Regions from separate parts of the Kitasatospora sp. NPDC097643 genome, predicted to be linked through region 2. Evidence: riboswitches for the same ligand, from Rfam matches in the RefSeq annotation. Region 2 holds a riboswitch; each other region holds the start of a gene.
What was found. A riboswitch is a leader RNA that binds a small molecule or an ion and turns the genes downstream of it on or off. The one in region 2 is predicted to bind S-adenosylmethionine.
Positions count from the first base shown of each region.

Region 1 (6,257 bases), on a different contig from region 2:
CGTCCTTGGCGATCCGCTGCTGGAAGTCCTCGTCGTGGGTGCTCAGGTCCTCCGGCATGGCGAAGGTCAGCGAGCCGATGACGACGTCCTCGGCCTTCATCGGCTGGCCGGTGTTCATGTTGAGGAGCTGGAGCGGCTTGACCGGGGTCGCCGCCTTCCAGCCGGTCTCCTGGAGCTTCTTCTCGGGCAGCGGGCCCAGGTCGCGGAGCAGGACCACGCCGGAGAGCGGGACCAGCGCCATCGAACCGATCAGGGTGTTGCGGATCATCTTGCGACGACCGAAGCCGGACTCGGCGGCACCCGTCTTGAACTGGTTGATGACGTCCGCGCGGACCTCGTCGTCGGCCTCGATCGGGTGACGCTCGGCCGGCAGCTCGACGTCCGACATCAGGGTGCGGGCCCAGTGGACCGCGCCCGCGCCGATCATGAACAGCGCGACGCCCAGGGTCAGACCGAGGGCGAAGTTCAGCGCGCTGACGTGACCGAGCGGGAAGATGTAGACGATCTTGTCCGGGTCGATGCCCACGTACGAGGCGATGAAGCCGATGGTGGCGATCATCGAGATCACGAACATCAGCGAGACCTGGCGCTCCGCACGCTTGGCGGCCCGCTCGTCGATGTCGGTGCGACGGGGTTCGTGGGCCGGCAGGCCCGGGTCGGCGAACGGGTTGCCGTGGTCGGCCACCTCGCCGTGGGAGCCGTGGGGCTCCGGAAGCTTCTCTTCTGACATGTCGTGGCTCATGACTTCTTGGCCTTGGTGGTGTGGGCGGCGACCCAGATCGCGACCGCGATGAGCGTGCCGAGACCGAAGATCCAGCCGAACAGACCCTCGGTCACCGGACCGAGGCTGCCGAGCGTGAGACCACCGGGGTTGGGCTCATCGGAGGTGGTGTGGCGGACGAAGGCCACGATCTGCTTCTTCTGCTCCTCGGGCATGGTGGTGTCCGGGAACGACGGCATGTTCTGCGGGCCGGTCTGCATGGCCTCGTAGATGTGCTTGGCGTCCACGCCCTCCAGCGACGGGGCGTACTTGCCCTTGGTCAGGGCACCGCCCTGGCCGGCGAAGTTGTGGCACTGGGCGCAGTTGGTGCGGAACAGCTCGCCACCCTTGGAGATGTCCTCGGGGTTGGTCGAGGTGTACTGCTCCTTGGTCGGCGTCACCGGGCCGGGGCCGAGCGAGGCCACGAAGGCGGCGAGCTGGTCGATCTCCGCCTGCGAGTAGATGTTCTTCTTGCGCGGGACCTGGGCGCCCGGCTGCTGCGCGGGCATGCGGCCGGTGCCGACCTGGAAGTCGACGGAGGCGGAGCCCACGCCGACCAGGCTCGGACCGTCGCTGCTGCCCTGGCCGTTCAGGCCGTGGCAGGAGGAGCAGCCCACGGCGAAGAGCTTCTTGCCCTCATCGATCGCGAGCGACTGCGCGGCGACGTCGGCCTGCGCCTTGTCGGCGGGCGCGAACGCGGCGTACAGCCCCCCGGTTGCCGCCAGGGCGAGAAGTAGGACGACCAGCGCCGCCAATGGGTGGCGCCGTCGTGCGGAGAGCTTTTTCACGGAATAACCCCGGTGTCAGGATCTGGTCGACTGGTGGGTGCACCCGGCGGCCGGTCTGGCCGGCACGAGGCTGCCTGTCTAGGGCTGCGCGCGCGGTCGGTCGGTGGGAGCGTCGGCACCGGCAGAAGCGGCCCGTCGCCGGTGAGGGCGGGGGCCGCAGCCGGTGGCCAGCGACCTGATCAGCTGGTTACTTGATCAGGTAGATGGTCGCGAACAGGCCGATCCACACGACGTCGACGAAGTGCCAGTAGTACGACACCACGATGGCGGCGGTGGCCTGCTCGTGCGTGAAGCGCTTGGCTGCGTACGTCCGTCCCAGGACCAGCAGGAAGGCGATCAGACCACCCGTCACGTGCAGACCGTGGAAGCCGGTGGTCAGGTAGAACACCGTGCCGTACGGGTCGGAGGACAGCGAGAGGCCGTCCTTCTTGACCAGCTCGGTGTACTCGAAGATCTGGCCGCCGATGAAGATCGCGCCCATGATGAAGGTCACGACGAACCACGAGCGGAGCTTCTTCACGTCCCCGCGCTCGGCGGCGAACACACCGAGCTGGCAGGTGAGGGAGGAGAGCACCAGGATCGTGGTGTTGACCGAGGAGAAGGGCACGTTGAGGGCGTGCGCCTTCTCGGTCCAGAACTCCGGCCCCTTGACGGAGCGGAGCGTGAAGTACATCGCGAAGAGGGCCGCGAAGAACATCAACTCGGAACTGAGCCAGACGATGGTTCCGACGCTGACCATGTTCGGCCGGTTGACCGATCCGTGCGCGTGCCCGGTTTCTACTGCTGTTGCTGTCGCCACGACGGACATTATGTCGGTCCCTTATTCCGTCTTCACGCCGGGGGGTGTCCCTCGGAGTGTCCGGTGCGTGCGGTATGCCCGCTTGGGGGTCGACGGGGTGTCCGGACGGGGTCTGAGCAGCGGCGTGTCCCTTTTCTGACGGTTCCTCGGAGGGGCCTGCGACCCCGTTGCCCAGCGTGTCGTTGCACGGTCGGCGCAGCCCCCGGAGGTAGGGGGACGAGCGCCCTGTCGGCCGTACGGGTGGACCGCGCGGGTCCGGGTGACGGGCCGTCCTCCGGGCGGGTGAGCCGTGGGCGCGGCGGCTTGAGGAGGAACGTGTCCGAGGGGGACTCGACGGGGGGTGATCGGGAGTAGCATCCGGATCAGGCGAACGTGGTCCGGATCACACTTGAGGGAGCAGGGTCCATGGCGTACACGACCGACGAGACGCTCACCGTCCTCGTCTACAGCGATGACCGCAACACCCGCGAGCAGGTGCTGACGGCGCTCGGCCGGCGGCCCGCTGAGGATCTTCCGGAACTGTCCTACCTGGAGTGCGCGACCACCCCGGCGGTGCTGAAGGCGCTGGAGAAGGGCGGGGTCGACCTCTGTGTCCTGGACGGCGAGGCGGTTCCGGCCGGTGGGCTCGGGCTCGGGCGCCAGCTCAAGGACGAGATCTACGGCTGCCCGCCGGTGCTGGTGCTGATCGGCCGGCCGCAGGACTCCTGGCTGGCCGCCTGGAGCCGGGCCGACGCGGCGATCTCCCACCCCGTGGACCCGGTGGCGCTGGCCGAGGCGGTGGCCACCCTGCTGCGGGCGCGGCTGGCGAAGCGGGCTCCGGCCAGCCGCTGAGCAGGGCCGTCTCAGTACTAGAGAAGACAGCGCCGGAGGGACCCCACCGCTCGATAGGCTGACTCCATCCGTACGGACGTCCCCCGGAGTGGGGAACCGACAACAGCTGGAGTCAGCCATGGTGAACGTGAACCCTGCGAACGGTGGTACCGACCCCGCGCAGGTGGTCCGCACCTGGCCGGACATCCTGGCGGCACTGTTGAAGGGGGAGGACCTCGACCGCTCGGCCACCGCGTGGGCGATGGACCGGATCATGAGCGGCGAGGCCTCCCCGGTCCAGGTGGCCGGGTTCATGGTGGCGCTGCGGGCCAAGGGCGAGACGGTCGACGAGATCAGCGGTCTGGTGGACGCGATGTACGCGCACGCCGAGCCGCTGGACATCCCCGGCCCGGCGGTGGACATCGTCGGGACCGGTGGCGACCGGGCCAAGACCGTCAACATCTCCACCATGTCGGCGATCGTCGCGGCGGCGGCCGGCGCCAAGGTGGTCAAGCACGGCAACCGGGCGGCCTCCTCGGCGAGCGGCTCCTCGGACGTGCTGGAGAAGCTCGGCGTCGCGCTGGACCTCTCCGCCCGGCGGGTCGCCGAGGTGGCCGAGGAGGTCGGCCTCACCTTCTGCTTCGCGGCGAAGTTCCACCCCTCGATGCGGCACGCCGCCACCGCCCGGCGCGACCTCGGGGTGCCGACCGCGTTCAACATCCTCGGCCCGCTGACCAACCCGGCGAGGGTCACCTCGCACGCGATCGGCTGCTTCGACACCCGGCTGGCCGGGCTGATCGCCGGGGTGCTCGCCCGGCGCGGCGCGACCGCACTGGTGTTCCGGGGGGACGACGGCCTCGACGAGCTGACCATCACCACCACCTCGCGGGTGTGGATCGTGCGGGACGGCATCGTCACCGAGACCTCCTTCGACCCGCGGGACGTCGGCGTCGAGCTGGTCGGCATCGAGACGCTGCGCGGGGCGGACGCCTCGTACAACGCCGAGGTCGCGCGCCGGATGCTGGCCGGGGAGCGCGGGCCGGTGCGGGACGCCGTCCTGCTGAACACGGCGGCGGCGCTGGTCGCCCTCGACCTGACCGACGCGCCGCTCGCCGAGCAGCTCGCGGCGGGCATGGCCCGGGCGGCGGAGGCCATCGACTCCGGCGAGGCGCAGGACGTGCTGCGCCGCTGGTCGGAGGCCACCAGCCGGGCGTGAAGCGGGAGTTGGGGGCCTGTCGGGATCCTCCCGGCAGGCCCCCTTCGGCTGTCCGGATGGTGGAACCGTGTTTGACCACCCGGCGGACGCGACCTAGAGTCCTGTCCAGGTCATGAGTGACAGCGTCAAGCCCCAGCTTGCTGTCCGGCAACCCTCCGTCCGTGGCGGGGTGCCCTGGGTGAGGACCGGGTCACGCGGCAATCCGTCCGCGCGGCAAGCGCGGACGCCCGAGATCCAGCACTCCCGGGGTCCCTCGACCTCCGAAGGAGTGCATCCTCATGTCTTCTCTTGCCACCGAAATCTGCGCCCCGCTGGCTGTGCTCGGCCGGGACGTCCAGGTGCCGCTCGTCAACGGCGAGAAGGTCGGCTACGCGGCGCTCGACTACGCGGCCAGCTCCCCGGCGCTCCAGCGGGTCTGGGACGACGTCGCCGCCTACGCCCCGTACTACGGCAGCGTGCACCGCGGCGCCGGGTACCTCTCGCAGCTCTCCACCGACCTGTTCGAGCAGAGCCGCCGCACCGTCGCCGAGTTCCTCGACCTGCGCGAGGGCGACCAGGTGGTCTTCACCCGGGCCACCACCGACTCGCTCAACCTGCTGGCGGGCGCCGTGCCGGCCGGCACCCGGGTGTTCGCCTTCGAGACCGAGCACCACGCCTCGCTGCTGCCCTGGGCGCACGCCGGGCTGGACGTCCACTACCTGCGGGCGCCGCGCTCGCGGGCCGAGGCCGTCGCCGCGCTGGACGCCGCGCTGGCCGGGGCGCCCGAGGGCCCCAAGCTGCTCTGCGTCACCGGCGCCTCCAACGTCACCGGTGAGCTGTGGCCGGTCGCCGAGCTGACCGAGACGGCGCACCGGCACGGCGCCCGGGTGGTGCTGGACGCCGCCCAGCTCGCTCCGCACCACCGGGTCTCGGTGCGCGCGCTGGACGTCGACTGGATCGCCTTCTCCGGCCACAAGCTGTACGCGCCGTTCGGCGCCGGGGTGCTGGCCGGCCGGGCGGACTGGCTGGACGCGGCCGAGCCGTACCTGGCCGGCGGCGGGGCGACCCGGACGGTCGCCCGGGAGACCGACGGCTCGGTGGCCGTCCAGTGGCACACCGGCCCGGCCCGGCACGAGGCCGGTTCGCCGAACGTCATCGGCGCGTACGCGATCGCCTCGGCCTGCCGGGCGCTGACCGAGGCGGGCTTCGACGCGCTGGAGGCGCGGGAGCGGCAGCTGGTGGACCGGCTGACGGCGGGGCTGGCGGAGATCCCGGAGGTCCGGGTGCTGAACCTGTTCGGCGCCACTGGTGACATTCACAGCGTGGCCCGGGTGGGCGTGCTGTCCTTCGTCGTCCGGGGCTGGAACAGCTCGCACTTCTCGGCCGCGCTGTCCGCCGAGTACGGCATCGGCGTGCGGGACGGGCTGTTCTGCGCGCACCCGCTGGTGCGGACCCTGCTGGGGGACGAGGACGCGGCGCCTTCCGAGTGCGGGGCGCCGGAGCCGTCGCTGCCGGGGGAGCGCAGCCTCAACGCCATCCGGGTGAGCTTCGGCGCGGGCACGCCGGACGAGCACGTCGACCGCTTCCTGACCGCCGTCCGCGAGCTGGTCACGGACGGCGCGGCGTGGAACTACCGCAACGAGGGCGGCCGTTGCGTCGCGACTGTGCAGATCGACAGGGGGCGCCGGGAGGGCTGACCCCTACTCGTCCAGGCCGAGGGCGAACGCGGCCTCCAGGTCGTGCTGGGAGTAGGTGCGGAAGGCGATCTGGGTCTCGGTGTGGGCCACGCCCGGGACCTTGTTCAGCCAGCCCGGGATGACCTCGGCCAGGTCGTCGTGGCGGCGCACCCGGACCATCGCCACCAGGTCGTAGCCGCCGGTCACCGAGTACACCTCGCTGACGCCC
Region 1 is NZ_JBEOSA010000020.1:44,090-50,346, reverse strand. Features, by position in the region: gene qcrA (cytochrome bc1 complex Rieske iron-sulfur subunit) at 1-742, opposite strand, end outside; gene qcrC (cytochrome bc1 complex diheme cytochrome c subunit) at 739-1,548, opposite strand; gene ctaE (aa3-type cytochrome oxidase subunit III) at 1,736-2,356, opposite strand; gene ABTY15_RS15525 (response regulator) at 2,753-3,178, shown strand; gene trpD (anthranilate phosphoribosyltransferase) at 3,297-4,373, shown strand; SAM riboswitch class IV at 4,482-4,599, shown strand; gene ABTY15_RS15515 (aminotransferase class V-fold PLP-dependent enzyme) at 4,652-6,049, shown strand; gene ABTY15_RS15510 (Lrp/AsnC ligand binding domain-containing protein) at 6,053-6,257, opposite strand, start outside.
Region 1: it holds a riboswitch for S-adenosylmethionine, as region 2 does, so the genes downstream of both, ABTY15_RS15515 (aminotransferase class V-fold PLP-dependent enzyme) here and ABTY15_RS23650 (IclR family transcriptional regulator) in region 2, are expected to answer to the same signal.

Region 2 (6,257 bases):
CAGGGGGAGGTCAACGGCCTTGGAGGGACTTGACGTTGTCGCCGAAGGTCCAGCCCTTGGAGCCGTCCCAGTTGATCGACCACGTCATCAGCCCCTTCAGCGAGCCGCCGAACGCGTGCCACGACTGGCCGACCGGGCCCGGCTCCAGGTACCCGCCGCCCGCGCCGGGCTGGGCCGGGAGGCCGGGCACCTGCTTGTCGTAGGGCACCTTGACGGTGGTGCCCTGGATGGTGAGGCCGTTGTTCAGGCAGGTGGTCTGCACGGTGAAGCCCTGCACGGTGCCGGCCTGGTAGGAGTCGCCGGAGCAGCCGTACATGCTGCCGTTGTAGTACTGCATGTTCAGCCACCACAGTTGCCCGTTGTCGGCGTACTTCTTGATGATCGGCAGGTAGGCGCCCCAGATCGACCCGTAGGTGACGCTTCCGCCGGTCACGTACGCGGTTTCGGGGGCCATCGTCAGACCGAAGCCCGCGGGCATCTTCGCCAGGACGCCGTCGATGATGCGGATCAGGTTGGCCTGGGAGGCGGACAGCGTGTTGATGTCGCCGCTCCCGGACAGGCCGGTCTCGATGTCGATGTCGATCCCGTCGAAGTTGTACTTCTTGAGGATCGGGACGACGGTCGCCACGAACCGGTCGGCGACGGTGCTGGAGCTCAGGTCGATGCCGGCGGTGGCACCGCCGATCGACATCAGGATTGTCGCCCCGGCCGCCTTGGCCTGGCACATCTCGGCGGGGGTCGCGACCTTGACGTTGGCGTCCATGCCGTCCTGCCACTGGACGGTGCCGTCCGAGAGGATCACCGGGAAGGCGGCGTTGATGACGTTGTAGCCGTGCGCCGCGATCCGGCTGTCCGTGACGGGGACCCAGCCCATGCCGGGGTGTACGCCGTTCGCGGCGCCGTCCCAGTTCTCCCAGTACCCCTGGAGGACCTTGCCCGAGGGCTTGGGCTTCGTGGGGCAGGTGTCACCCGGCGGAGCCGTGGTCGGCGGGACGGTGGTGGGCGGGACGGTGGTCGGCGGCACGGTGGTCGGCGGCACGGTCGTGGGCGGAGCGGTGGTCGGCGGTGCGGTCGTCGGCGTGGGGCTGCTGCCGCCGGGGCCGGTGAGCGAGACGTCGTCCGCGTAGTACGTGGGCTGCCCGTACCACCCGTGCAGGTAGACGGTCACCGAGGTGGTGTTCGGCCCGGTGGTGAAGCCGACGCTGAGCTGGCCGTACGACGAGTTGTTCGGCGTCCAGGTGGACGGGGCGCCGGTGAGGCCGGTGCCGGTGGCGCCCAGGTAGACGTAGCTGCCCTGGACGTAGGCGCTCAGCGTGTACGCGGAGTTGGGCTGCACGCTGACGGTCTGGGTGCACTGGGCGTCGTCCTGGCCGCTCGGCGTGGCCTGGAGTGCGGAAGCGCCGGAGTGGACCGGGCTGCTGACGGTCGTTCCGGAGCCGTTGGAGCAGCTCCAGCTGGAGAGTCCGTTCTCGAATCCGGGGTTGGCCACCAGGTTGGTGGTGGCCGCCCCGGCCGCCCCCGCCGTGACGGAGCCGGCCACGGTGAGGCCGGCCCCGACGACGGCGGCGGCGCTCACCCCGGCGAGGAGTTGTCGCAGGACGGTCGGTCGGTGCTCGGCGCGGCTGGTCCGGTTCACCTGCGACGCACGCGACAGGCGTGGCGTACGCGGCCTCCGATGGAACATGCTTGCTCCCTTCCCGCCGGGCGTCATGGACATGACCGATGCGTGGGGGTGTGACGCCCGGCTCTGGGTGAGGTGGGGACATGTGGGGCTGTGCCGGACCGGATCGTAGGAGGGGTGGCAGGGCCCGTCAATAGGTCTGGACCAATTGCGAGGGAGCGCGGGCCCGGGCGTCGCCGTCCGAGCGGCTCAGGGGCGGCGGAGGGCCTCGGTGAGGAGGGTGGCCGCCTCGACCACGGCCTTGGAGAGGTGGGCGCCGGCATGGCGGGTGAGGCGCTCGATCGGGCCGGAGACGGAGACGGCGGCCACCACCCGGTTCGCCGGACCGCGGACCGGCGCGGAGACGGAGATGACGCCGGGCTCGCGTTCACCCGCGGACTGGGCCCAGCCCCGGCGCCGGACGCCGCTGAGGGCGGTCGCGGTGAAGTGCGCGCCCTGGAGACCGCGGTGGAGGCGCTCGGGCTCCTCCCAGGCGAGCAGGACCTGCGCGGCCGAGCCGGCCTTCATCGGGAGGGTGACCCCGACCGGGACGGTGTCGCGCAGGCCGGAGAGCCGCTCGGCGGCGGCCACGCAGATGCGGACCTCGCCCTGTCGGCGATAGAGCTGGGCGCTCTCGCCGGTGACGTCGCGCAGCTGGGTGAGGACCGGGCCGGCGGCGGCCAGCAGGCGGTCCTCGCCGGCGGCCGCCGAGAGCTCGGTGAGCCGGGGGCCGAGGACGAACCGGCCCTGGAGGTCCCGGCCGACCAGCCGATGGTGTTCCAGGGCGACGGCGAGCCGGTGGGCGGTGGGCCGTGCCAGGCCGGTGGCGGCGACGAGTCCGCCCAGGCTGGTGGGCCCGGCCTCCAGGGTGCCGAGGATCGAGGTGACCTTGTCGAGCACGCCGACGCCGCTCGTGTTCTCCATGGATGGGTACTCCAGTCTCGAACCCCGTGAGCGGCAGGTGGGTCCTGCTCACGGGGGCTCCCCGCGGGGAGCGGGGGGTGGTCAGCGAGGACGGGCCGGAGAAGTCGGCCGATTGCCTGCGCCGGGCACGAGACGGGTACGCGGAAGGGCCGGGGCGGGAAGCGCCCGGGCGAAGGACAGCACAGAGAGCACCGTGTCTCCTCATCTTTCCCGCGCCACGTTGGCGACAGGCCGGAGTTGGCACTGATCCCGGGCGGCGCGGCGCGTACTTCGGACGCCGAGTCGACCGGGGAGTTGCCGGGGCTTCGTAGGGCCGGTCCCTCCACCCCTCTGGATGATTCGCGAGGAACCATACAAGATTCCGCGGCCGCCCCGTCAAATGACCGGTCACATTACGTCGCGATGACCGATGCCGGTCGCGGTGCCGCCCGCCTACCGTCGACGACGTAACCGACACACCAGAAATGAGCACCCGCTTGCTGTTCCGCCGCACCACCGCATCCGACCTCGACCGCGTCATCGCCGTGACGGTCGACGAACCCGTCGGCTGGATCCCCGCCGACCGCTACCTCGACGAGCTGAAGGAGGGCATGTACCGACCCGAGTGGACCTGGATCGCCGAGGACGGCGGCCGGATCGTGGCCCGCGCCCTGTGGTGGGGCCAGGCGTCCAGCGCACACCCGGTCGCGCTGGACTGCCTGCACGTCGACCCGACGGTCGCCGACCGTACGGCGGTCGCCGCCGAGCTGCTCACCGCAGGCCTGCGGGCCTTCACCGCGCAGGGCGCCGCCAAGCTCCCGCTGTACAACGTGACACTGCCGAACGGCTGGCGCGAGGACCGGGCCGTCGTCGACGCCCTGACCTGGCGGCAGGACGCCGCGCTGACGGCCGGGCTCACCGACCGGGTGGAACGGCTCCGCCTGGAGTGGACCCCCGACGCCGGGCTGCCGGCCTCCAGCGGCCGCCTCACCTTCACCGAGGGCACCGACGACGAATTCCTCGACGTCTTCCGGCGGATCGCGGTGGGCAGCCTGGACGGCGAGACCCGCCGGAACGTGGCGACCATGGGCGCCGAGGCGGCCGCCCGCGAGGAGGTGGACTTCTACCTCGGCTGCCCGGGCGAGCGCTCGTGGTGGCGCCTGGCCCGCACGCCGGACGGGCGGGTCGCCGGGCTGGCCCTGCCCTCGGCGACGCCGTACAACCGCAACGTCGGCTACCTCGGCGTCGTCCCCGAGCTGCGCGGACAGGGGTACGTCGACGACATCCTGGCCGAGATCACCCGGGTCCAGGTGGCGGCGGGCGCCGAGCTGATCACGGCCACCACGGACACCGACAACGCCCCGATGGCCGCCGCCTTCGCCCGGGCCGGCTACCGGACCGCCCAGACCCGGATGATCTACTCGGTGCCGGAGGCCGCGGACGCCTGAGCCCGCGGGCGCGGACGCGGCGCAGGGGCCGGCCTCATGAGGCCAGCAGGGCGGCGAGTTCGGTGCGGGAGCTGACGCCCAGTTTGGGGAACGCGCGGTAGAGGTGGTGCCCGACCGTACGGGGGCTCAGGAAGAGCTGCGCGGCGATCTCCCGGTTGCTCGCACCGGCCGCCGCCAGCCGCACGACCTCGCGTTCCTGCGGGCTCAGCAGACTGATCGGACCGTCCCGACGGACCGTCAACCCCGCCTCCCCGCCCGCCGCGGCCAGCTCCGCCCGGGCGCGCCCGGCCCAGGGCCCGGCGTCGAGCCGCTCGAAGGCCTCCAGCGCGGCCCGCAGGTGCTCCCGGGCGTCGAGCCGGCGCCGCAGCCGGCGCAGCCACTCCCCGTAGAGCAGCGCGGTGCGGGCCCGGTCGTACCCGCTGCCGCCCTCGTGCAGGGCCAGCGCCGCGACGAAGTGCTCCTCGGCCGCATCGTCGGGGCCGGTCAGCGCCCGGCAGCGGTGGGCCAGGGCGGCGAGGGCGGGCTGCCCCAGGGCGGCGGCCCACTCGCCGAGCAGCCGGGTCGGCTCCGCCGCCCGCTCCGGGCGGCCGGCCCGCCCCGCCGCCTCGACGAGGTCCGGCAGCAGCGGCAGGCAGAACAGTGGGTGGGCCGCCGCGCGGCGCGCCGACTCCAGGGATTCCAGCGCCGACTCCGCCCGGCCGAGGCCGAGTTCGAGCAGGCCCAGGGCCCATTCGGCGTCCGCGGCGGCCCGGCCCACCCCGCGCGGTCGGGCGTACCCGAGGGCTTCGCCGGCCCGGGCCCGGGCCTGCTCCTGCTGCCCTCGCACGGCGGCCGGCATCGCCAGGGCGGCGCGCAGGTGGGCCGCCCGGTGGTCCAGGTCGTGCTCCTCGGCGAGCCGGAGTCCCTCGGCGGCGTGCGCGGACGCCTCGTCATGGCGGCCGAGCGCCAGTTCCGCCCGGGCGAGCAGGTGCAGCGTGGTGGGCAGCCAGCCGCTGACGCCCTGGTCGCGGCAGTGGGCGACCGCGCGCACGGCCGCCTCCCGCGCGGCCGCGTGGTCGCCGGTCAGCTGGTGGTAGATCCCGGCCATCAGCCGGTCCATCACCCCGCTCGCCGGGTCGCCGTCGCCCCCGGCCGCGGCTGCGCCGCCCGCCACGAGCGCGCGCAGCGCGTCGAGCGCGCCCGGCACGTCCCCGCCGAACAGCCGGGCCGGGACGGCCAGGACCGGCCGGTCCGGGGCGCGGGCGGCGATCTCCTCGATCAGCGCGGCGTCGCCTGCGGAGTACGCCGCGTGGACGGCGTCGGCGAGCAGCGAGGTCGTGGTGTCCGGGGAGTTGGCGCCGGTCCGGTCCGCGCCGTCGAGCAGCAGCCGGGCGGCCGTCTCCGGCCTGCGGTAGCCCAGTTCGACCACGGCCTGGGCGCGGGCGAGGCTCGCCGCCAGCTCCGGATCGGCCGTCGGCTGCGGCACCTGGCCGGCCAGCGCGGCGCACCGCTCGTCCTGCCCGCCGTCGGCCGCCCGCTGCGCGGCCCGGACCAGGCGGCGGGCCCGTAGCAGCGGGTCGGCGGTGAGCTGGGCGGCACGCTCGTAGGCGGCGGAGGCCGACGCCATCGCCTGCCGGTTCCCGGCCCACTCGGCGACCCGTTCCAGCTCCTCGGCGACGGTCTCGTCCGGGCCCGTCGAGGCGGCGGCGAGGTGCCAGGCCCGCCGGTGCGCCTGGCCGGTGGCGCCGAGGGTCTCCGCCAGCGCCCGGTGCGCGGCGATGCGCCGGGCGAGCGGGGCGCCCCGGTAGGCGGCGTAGCGCACCAGCGGGTGCCGGAACCGCACCGCCGCGCCGGACAGCAGCACGAGGCCCGCGCGCTCGGCGGGTTCCAGGTCCTCGACCGTCGCGTCGAGCGACTGCGCCGCCCGCAGCACCACGCCCAGGTCCCCGGTGTCGTCGGCGGCGGCCACCAGCAGCACCGCCCGGGCGGCCTCGGGGAGCCGCCGGATCTGCGCCAGGAAGCCCTCCTGGATCCGGCTCGGCAGCCCAGCGGCGGTCTCGGGCAGGGCCAACGGGCCCATCCGCCCGGCGCGTTGGGCCGGGGTGAGGGCGGCCGACAGCTCGATCAGGGCCAGCGGGTTGCCGCGTGCCTCCTCGATGACCCGGTCCGCGACGTACGGCGGCAGGCCCGGCAGCAGTTCGGCGGCGGCAGCGCGGTCGAGCCCCTCGACGAGCAGCGGGGGAATCCCCTGCACGGCCGCGCCGGGG
Region 2 is NZ_JBEOSA010000038.1:53,198-59,454, reverse strand. Features, by position in the region: gene ABTY15_RS39820 (carbohydrate binding domain-containing protein) at 11-1,684, opposite strand; gene ABTY15_RS23650 (IclR family transcriptional regulator) at 1,871-2,584, opposite strand; SAM riboswitch class I at 2,783-2,925, opposite strand; gene ABTY15_RS23645 (GNAT family N-acetyltransferase) at 3,049-4,011, shown strand; gene ABTY15_RS23640 (ATP-binding protein) at 4,046-6,257, opposite strand, start outside.

Region 3 (6,257 bases), on a different contig from region 2:
GTGGGCGCGTTCGCGCAGGAACTCGGCGTCGGCGCCGAGGGCGTGCACGCCGAGCTGGGTGGTGCGGCCGGCGTGCGTGACGGTCATGGCGGCGCGGTCCACCTCGGCGCCCAGCAGCTCGGCGCAGCAGTCGGCGAAGGCGAGGGCCCAGCGACGGGTGAGGAAGCCGGCCCGGTCGGCGCCGAGGATGCCGGTGAGGACGGCCTCGCCGACGTCGTCCGGCAGCAGCCGGTAGTACTCCGGCGGGGCCCACGGGGTGTGCGAGAAGTGGCCGATCCGCAGGTCGGGCCGGGCCGCGCGGAGCAGGGCCGGGGTGAGCGACAGGTGGTAGTCCTGGACCAGGACGGCGGCACCGGGGGCGGCCTCGGCGGCGAGGGCGTCGGCGAAGGCGGTGTTGTAGGCGCGGTAGGCGCTCCACTCGGCGCGGAAGTCGGCGTCGAAGGCGGGGGCGGTGGGGGTCGCGTACAGCAGGTGGTGGACGAACCAGAGGGTGGAGTTGGCGACGCCGTTGTAGGCGCGGGCGAAGGTCTGTGGATCTATGTCCAGCATCCGGACGGCCTGTCCGCCGACCTCGTGCCCGGCGAGGTCGAGGCGGCCGTCGGGGGCCTCTCTGGCGGCCCGGCGGTCGGCGTCGCCGAGGGCCGCGCAGACCCAGACCGCGTCGGGGTCCTCGATGGCGGAGAGGCCGGAGACCAGGCCTCCGCCGCCGCGGCGGAGGGTCAGCGTGCCGTCGTCGGCGGTGCTGAACGACACCGGTCCCCGGTTGGAGGCCACCAGGACGGGTGCGGTGCCGGTCGCACTCGAACGTTCGGTCGTGAGATCGCCCATGGATGGTACGTTGCCGGGCCCCCGGCGTGGCAAACCCCTCCGGCGGGGCTTCAGTGCCGGGTCGCGTACTCGGGGACGGTGTGCATCGGGGGGCGTTCCAGGGCGGTCACCGGGTGGGTGTGGGCGGTGAACTCCCTGGTCCGCGGGTCGCGGGTGAACTGGGTCAGCAGCGGGTGGACCAGGTCGGCGGAGGCCTTCAGCCGGTGGGTGCGGTCGAGGCGTTCCAGGGCCGTGCGGTAGATGGTGGCGGCCATCCGGCCGAGGGCCTGGCCGTCCTGGTGCCGGTGGTGCCGGACACCGACGTCCACCTGGGCCAGCGCGTCCAGCCCGGCGATCTCCAACGCGTCGACCAGCAGGCCGAGTTCGACGCCGTAGCCGGTGGGGAAGGGCAGCCGTTCGAGCAGGGTGCGGCGGGCCGCGTACTCGCCGCCGAGCGGCTGGACGAAACCGGCGAGTTCCGGCCAGTGCAGGTTGAGCAGGGGGCGGGCGACCAGCTCGGTGACCCGGCCGCCGCCGGCCGGGTCGACGGCGACGTCGCCCGCGGCGGAGCCGCCCATCGATACTTCCAGGGGCCGGTCGTACATGGCCTTGACCAGCTGGATGTCCGGTTCGGTGAGCAGCGGGCCGAGGATGCCGGAGACGAAGTCGGGGTCGAACTCGCGCAGGTCGGCGTCGACGAAGCAGACGATGTCGCCGTGGGTCACCAGCAGCGAGCGCCAGAGCACCTCGCCCTTGCCGGGGGCGGCGGGCAGCCGGGGCAGGATGGCGTCGCGGTGCTCCACCCGGGCGCCGGCCTCGGCGGCGACGGCGGCGGTGGCGTCGACCGAGCCGGAGTCGACCACCACGAGCTCGTCGACCAGCGGGAGGCGCTCCATCAGCTCCCGGCGGATGGTGCGGACGATGTCGCCGACGGTGGCCTCCTCGTCCAGCGCGGGGAGGACCACGCTGACGGTGTGGCCGGTGCGGCGCTTGGCCTCCAGCAGGGTGCGCACCGGCCGGTCTGCCGCACTCCACGAGCGGCGGCGCAGCCAGGACGCCGCCTGCGGGAGGAGTGCGGGGGTCGGTTCGGCGGGCACGGGAGTCTCCTCGGCGGGATCGGGTGGGACGCGCCATCTCGCGTGGCGGACGGTCCCTTTCAGGGTTGGCGCCTTCGGATACAGTCTTCGTACAGCGGCCGGACCTTCGCACGCCGGGGTCGCCGCTGAGCACCACCACAACTTCACAAGCTCATCCAGAGGGACTGAGGGAACGGCCCGTTGACGTCCCGGCAACCTTCTCGCGCGGCTGTCGTCGACAGGCCCCGGCGGGACAGGTGCCAATTCCGGCCTGTGGCGCGGCTTGCGCCACGGGGAAGATGAGGAGAAAGGCCTCCGCCATCATGGCTCTCGACACCGTCGCACCCGCATCCGTTGACCTCGGCCCCGCAGCCGCGCTGTCCTGTCGGGAGTGCGGCACCCGCTTCCCGCTCGGTCCGAGCTTCGCCTGTCTGGAGTGCTTCGGCCCGCTGGAGATCGCGTACGAGTTCGGCAGCGAGGCCGCCGAGGAGCTGCGTAAGCGGATCGAGTCCGGTCCGACCTCGATCTGGCGCTACGCGCCGCTGCTGCCCGTGCCGGCCGACGTCGCCTCGAAGCCGAACCTGAACCCCGGCTGGACCCCGCTGGTCAAGGCGGACAACCTGGGCCGCGAGCTCGGCTTCACCGCGCAGCTGCACATCAAGGACGACTCGGGCAACCCCACGCACTCGTTCAAGGACCGCGTGGTGGCCTGCGCCATCGAGGCCGCCCGGGCCTTCGGCTACACCACGCTGTCCTGCTCCTCCACCGGCAACCTGGCCGGTGCGGTGGGGGCGGCGGCGGCCCGGGCCGGGTTCCGCTCGTGCGTGTTCATCCCGCACGACCTGGAGCAGGGCAAGGTCGTCATGGCCGGGGTGTACGGCGGCGAGTTGGTCGGCATCGAGGGCAACTACGACGACGTGAACCGCTTCTGCTCGGAGCTGATCGGCGACCCGGCGGGCGAGGGCTGGGGCTTCGTCAACGTCAACCTGCGCCCGTACTACGGCGAGGGCTCGAAGACGCTGGCGTACGAGATCTGCGAGCAGCTCGGCTGGCGGCTGCCGGAGCAGATCGTCATCCCGATCGCCTCGGGCTCGCAGCTGACCAAGATCGACAAGGGCTTGCAGGAGCTGATCAAGCTCGGTCTGGTCGAGGACCGGCCGTACAAGGTCTTCGGCGCCCAGGCGGCCGGCTGCTCGCCGGTGTCGGCGGCGTTCAAGGCCGGCCAGGACGTGATCCGCCCGGTCAAGCCGGACACCATCGCCAAGTCGCTGGCGATCGGCAACCCGGCGGACGGCCCGTACGTGCTGGACATCGCCCGCCGGACCGGCGGCGCGGTCGAGGACGTCACGGACGAGGAGGTCGTGGCGGCGATCCGGCTGCTGGCCCGGACCGAGGGCATCTTCGCCGAGACCGCGGGCGGGGTGACCGTCGGCGTGCTGAAGAAGCTGGTCGAGACCGGGCAGCTGGACCCGGCCAAGGAGACCGTCGCGATCAACACCGGCGACGGCCTGAAGACCCTGGACGCCGTCTCCGACGCGGGGATGACCGCCGTCATCCGCCCGACGCTGGCGTCCTTCCGCGACGCCGGCCTCGCGTCCGCCTGAACCCCTCCCCGACCCGCAGGTCCCACCCCCGCACGGCCGCACCCGCTAGGAGAGCCATGAGCGCCAACGTCCGCATCCCCACCATCCTGCGCACCTACACCGGCGGTGCCGCCGAGGTCGCCGCCGAGGGCGCCACCCTGGGCGAGGTCATCGCCGACCTGGAGAAGAACCACGCGGGGATCTCCGCGCGCATCCTGGACGACACCGGCAAGCTGCGCCGCTTCGTCAACGTCTACGTGAACGACGACGACGTGCGCTTCGCCGAGGGCCTGGCGACCGAGATCGGCGACGGCGCCAGCGTCTCGATCATCCCGGCGGTGGCCGGCGGCTGCTGAGCCGCGCCTGCCGAACCGCGCCCGCCGAGCCGCGGCGCGGTGATGTCGACGGCCGCACCGCAGCCGCTCACGTGGACGGAATTCCGCACTCCGTACACGTGGGCGGCTGTCCGCATTCCAGCCGCATTAGGGCTGGAATATTTGCGGGTCAAGTCGGAGTAGAGTGTGGCTCGGACGGGAACGGGGCTTCTCCTCGCCCCTCGCCCGCGAATCGCCCGACGGTCGTCCGGCCGGTGAGACCAGCCCGGCCAGGGCCGGGAAACATGTCAGGCAGATGTCAGAATTCCTGCGGGGATTTGGGTAATTCGTCCGCTATGTCCGGCGTGGAATGCCGAATTTCTCCTGGTTCCGCCCGGCCTGTCCCTTGCTGTGGCGCCGGAATTCCCCGTGGCTGGCCCTGTTGCAGAGGGCGTCGATCCGGATACATTCAGCGGCGGTCGACGTAATCACCCGCTCACCGGATGCCGTCCGGTGGCCCGGCGGAGGATTGCGGCGTGCACGGCTGCGCTCAGGGGGGGTTCCCCGGGCCGGCCTTCAAACCAGACCCGGGCCCGCGACCTGCGGGCGCGTGAAGGGCCAGCACAGCACTAGGGGAGTTCGGAATGGCTCAGGGCACCGTCAAGTGGTTCAACGCGGAGAAGGGCTACGGCTTCATCGCGGTCGACGGTGGTGCGGACGTCTTCGTCCACTACAGCGCGATCCAGATGGACGGCTACCGCACCCTCGAAGAGGGCCAGCGGGTCGAGTTCGAGATCTCCCAGGGACAGAAGGGCCCGCAGGCGGACATGGTCCGCGCCGCGGGCTGACCCCTTCCGCCCCCAGGAGCTCGGCGCGGCCCTACGGCTGGTGACCACTTCGCTTCTCGTCGGGCCCGTGCGACACGCGTCGTACGGGCCCGTCGGCGTTTCCGGGCGGCCCCAGCGGCGGCCCCAGCGGCGGCTCGCGGGTTGGCGATTGGGCTTGCACTCGACCACCCGGAGTGCTAATCATTGGCGTTAGCACTCACAGCGTGAGAGTGACAGCGGACCGGGTCGGTGAGGCCCCCGGGAGCGGTAGGGGAATGGACCCCCGCACACCAGGGCCGTCCGTCGCGGGCACCCCTTGGTCCGAGCAGTCGACCGTGTCCCGGAGGACCACTTCAGATGGCCAAGATCATCGCCTTTGATGAGGAAGCTCGCCGCGGCCTTGAGCGTGGCATGAACCAGCTCGCCGACGCAGTGAAGGTCACGCTCGGCCCCAAGGGTCGCAACGTCGTGCTGGAGAAGAAGTGGGGCGCCCCCACCATCACCAACGACGGTGTCTCCATCGCCAAGGAGATCGAGCTCGAGGACCCGTACGAGAAGATCGGTGCGGAGCTCGTCAAGGAGGTCGCCAAGAAGACGGACGACGTCGCGGGTGACGGCACCACCACCGCCACCGTGCTCGCCCAGGCCCTGGTTCGCGAGGGTCTGCGCAACGTCGCCGCCGGCGCCAACCCGATGGCCCTGAAGCGCGGCATCGAGAAGGCCGTCGCCGCCGTCTCCGACCAGCTGCTGGCCCAGGCCAAGGACGTGGAGACCAAGGAGCAGATCGCCTCCACCGCCTCCATCTCCGCCGCTGACACCCAGATCGGCGAGCTGATCGCCGAGGCCATGGACAAGGTCGGCAAGGAAGGCGTCATCACCGTCGAGGAGAGCAACACCTTCGGTCTGGAGCTCGAGCTCACCGAGGGCATGCGCTTCGACAAGGGCTACATCTCCGCCTACTTCGCGACCGACCTGGAGCGCATGGAGGCGACGTTCGAGGACCCGTACATCCTCATCGCCAACTCCAAGATCGGCTCGGTCAAGGACCTGCTGCCGCTGCTGGAGAAGGTCATGCAGAGCGGCAAGCCGCTCGTCATCATCGCCGAGGACGTCGAGGGCGAGGCCCTGTCGACCCTGGTCGTGAACAAGATCCGCGGCACCTTCAAGTCCGTCGCCGTCAAGGCCCCGGGCTTCGGCGACCGCCGCAAGGCCATGCTCGGCGACATCGCCATCCTCACCGGTGGCACCGTGATCTCCGAGGAGGTCGGCCTCAAGCTGGAGAACGCCGGCATCGACCTGCTGGGCACCGCCCGCAAGGTGGTCATCACCAAGGACGAGACCACCATCGTCGACGGTGGCGGTGACAGCGAGCAGGTCGCCGGCCGCGTGAACCAGATCCGTGCCGAGATCGAGAACAGCGACTCGGACTACGACCGCGAGAAGCTCCAGGAGCGCCTCGCCAAGCTGGCCGGCGGCGTGGCCGTCATCAAGGCCGGCGCGGCCACCGAGGTGGAGCTCAAGGAGCGCAAGCACCGCATCGAGGACGCCGTCCGCAACGCCAAGGCCGCCGTCGAGGAGGGCATCGTCGCCGGTGGTGGCGTCGCGCTGCTCCAGGCCGGTGTCGCCTTCGACAAGCTGGAGCTGGAGGGC
Region 3 is NZ_JBEOSA010000013.1:85,975-92,231, reverse strand. Features, by position in the region: gene ABTY15_RS11875 (alpha,alpha-trehalose-phosphate synthase (UDP-forming)) at 1-828, opposite strand, end outside; gene ABTY15_RS11870 (glucosyl-3-phosphoglycerate synthase) at 879-1,904, opposite strand; SAM riboswitch class I at 2,053-2,189, shown strand; gene thrC (threonine synthase) at 2,207-3,487, shown strand; gene ABTY15_RS11860 (MoaD/ThiS family protein) at 3,544-3,822, shown strand; gene ABTY15_RS11855 (cold-shock protein) at 4,425-4,628, shown strand; gene groL (chaperonin GroEL) at 4,965-6,257, shown strand, end outside.
Region 3: it holds a riboswitch for S-adenosylmethionine, as region 2 does, so the genes downstream of both, thrC (threonine synthase) here and ABTY15_RS23650 (IclR family transcriptional regulator) in region 2, are expected to answer to the same signal.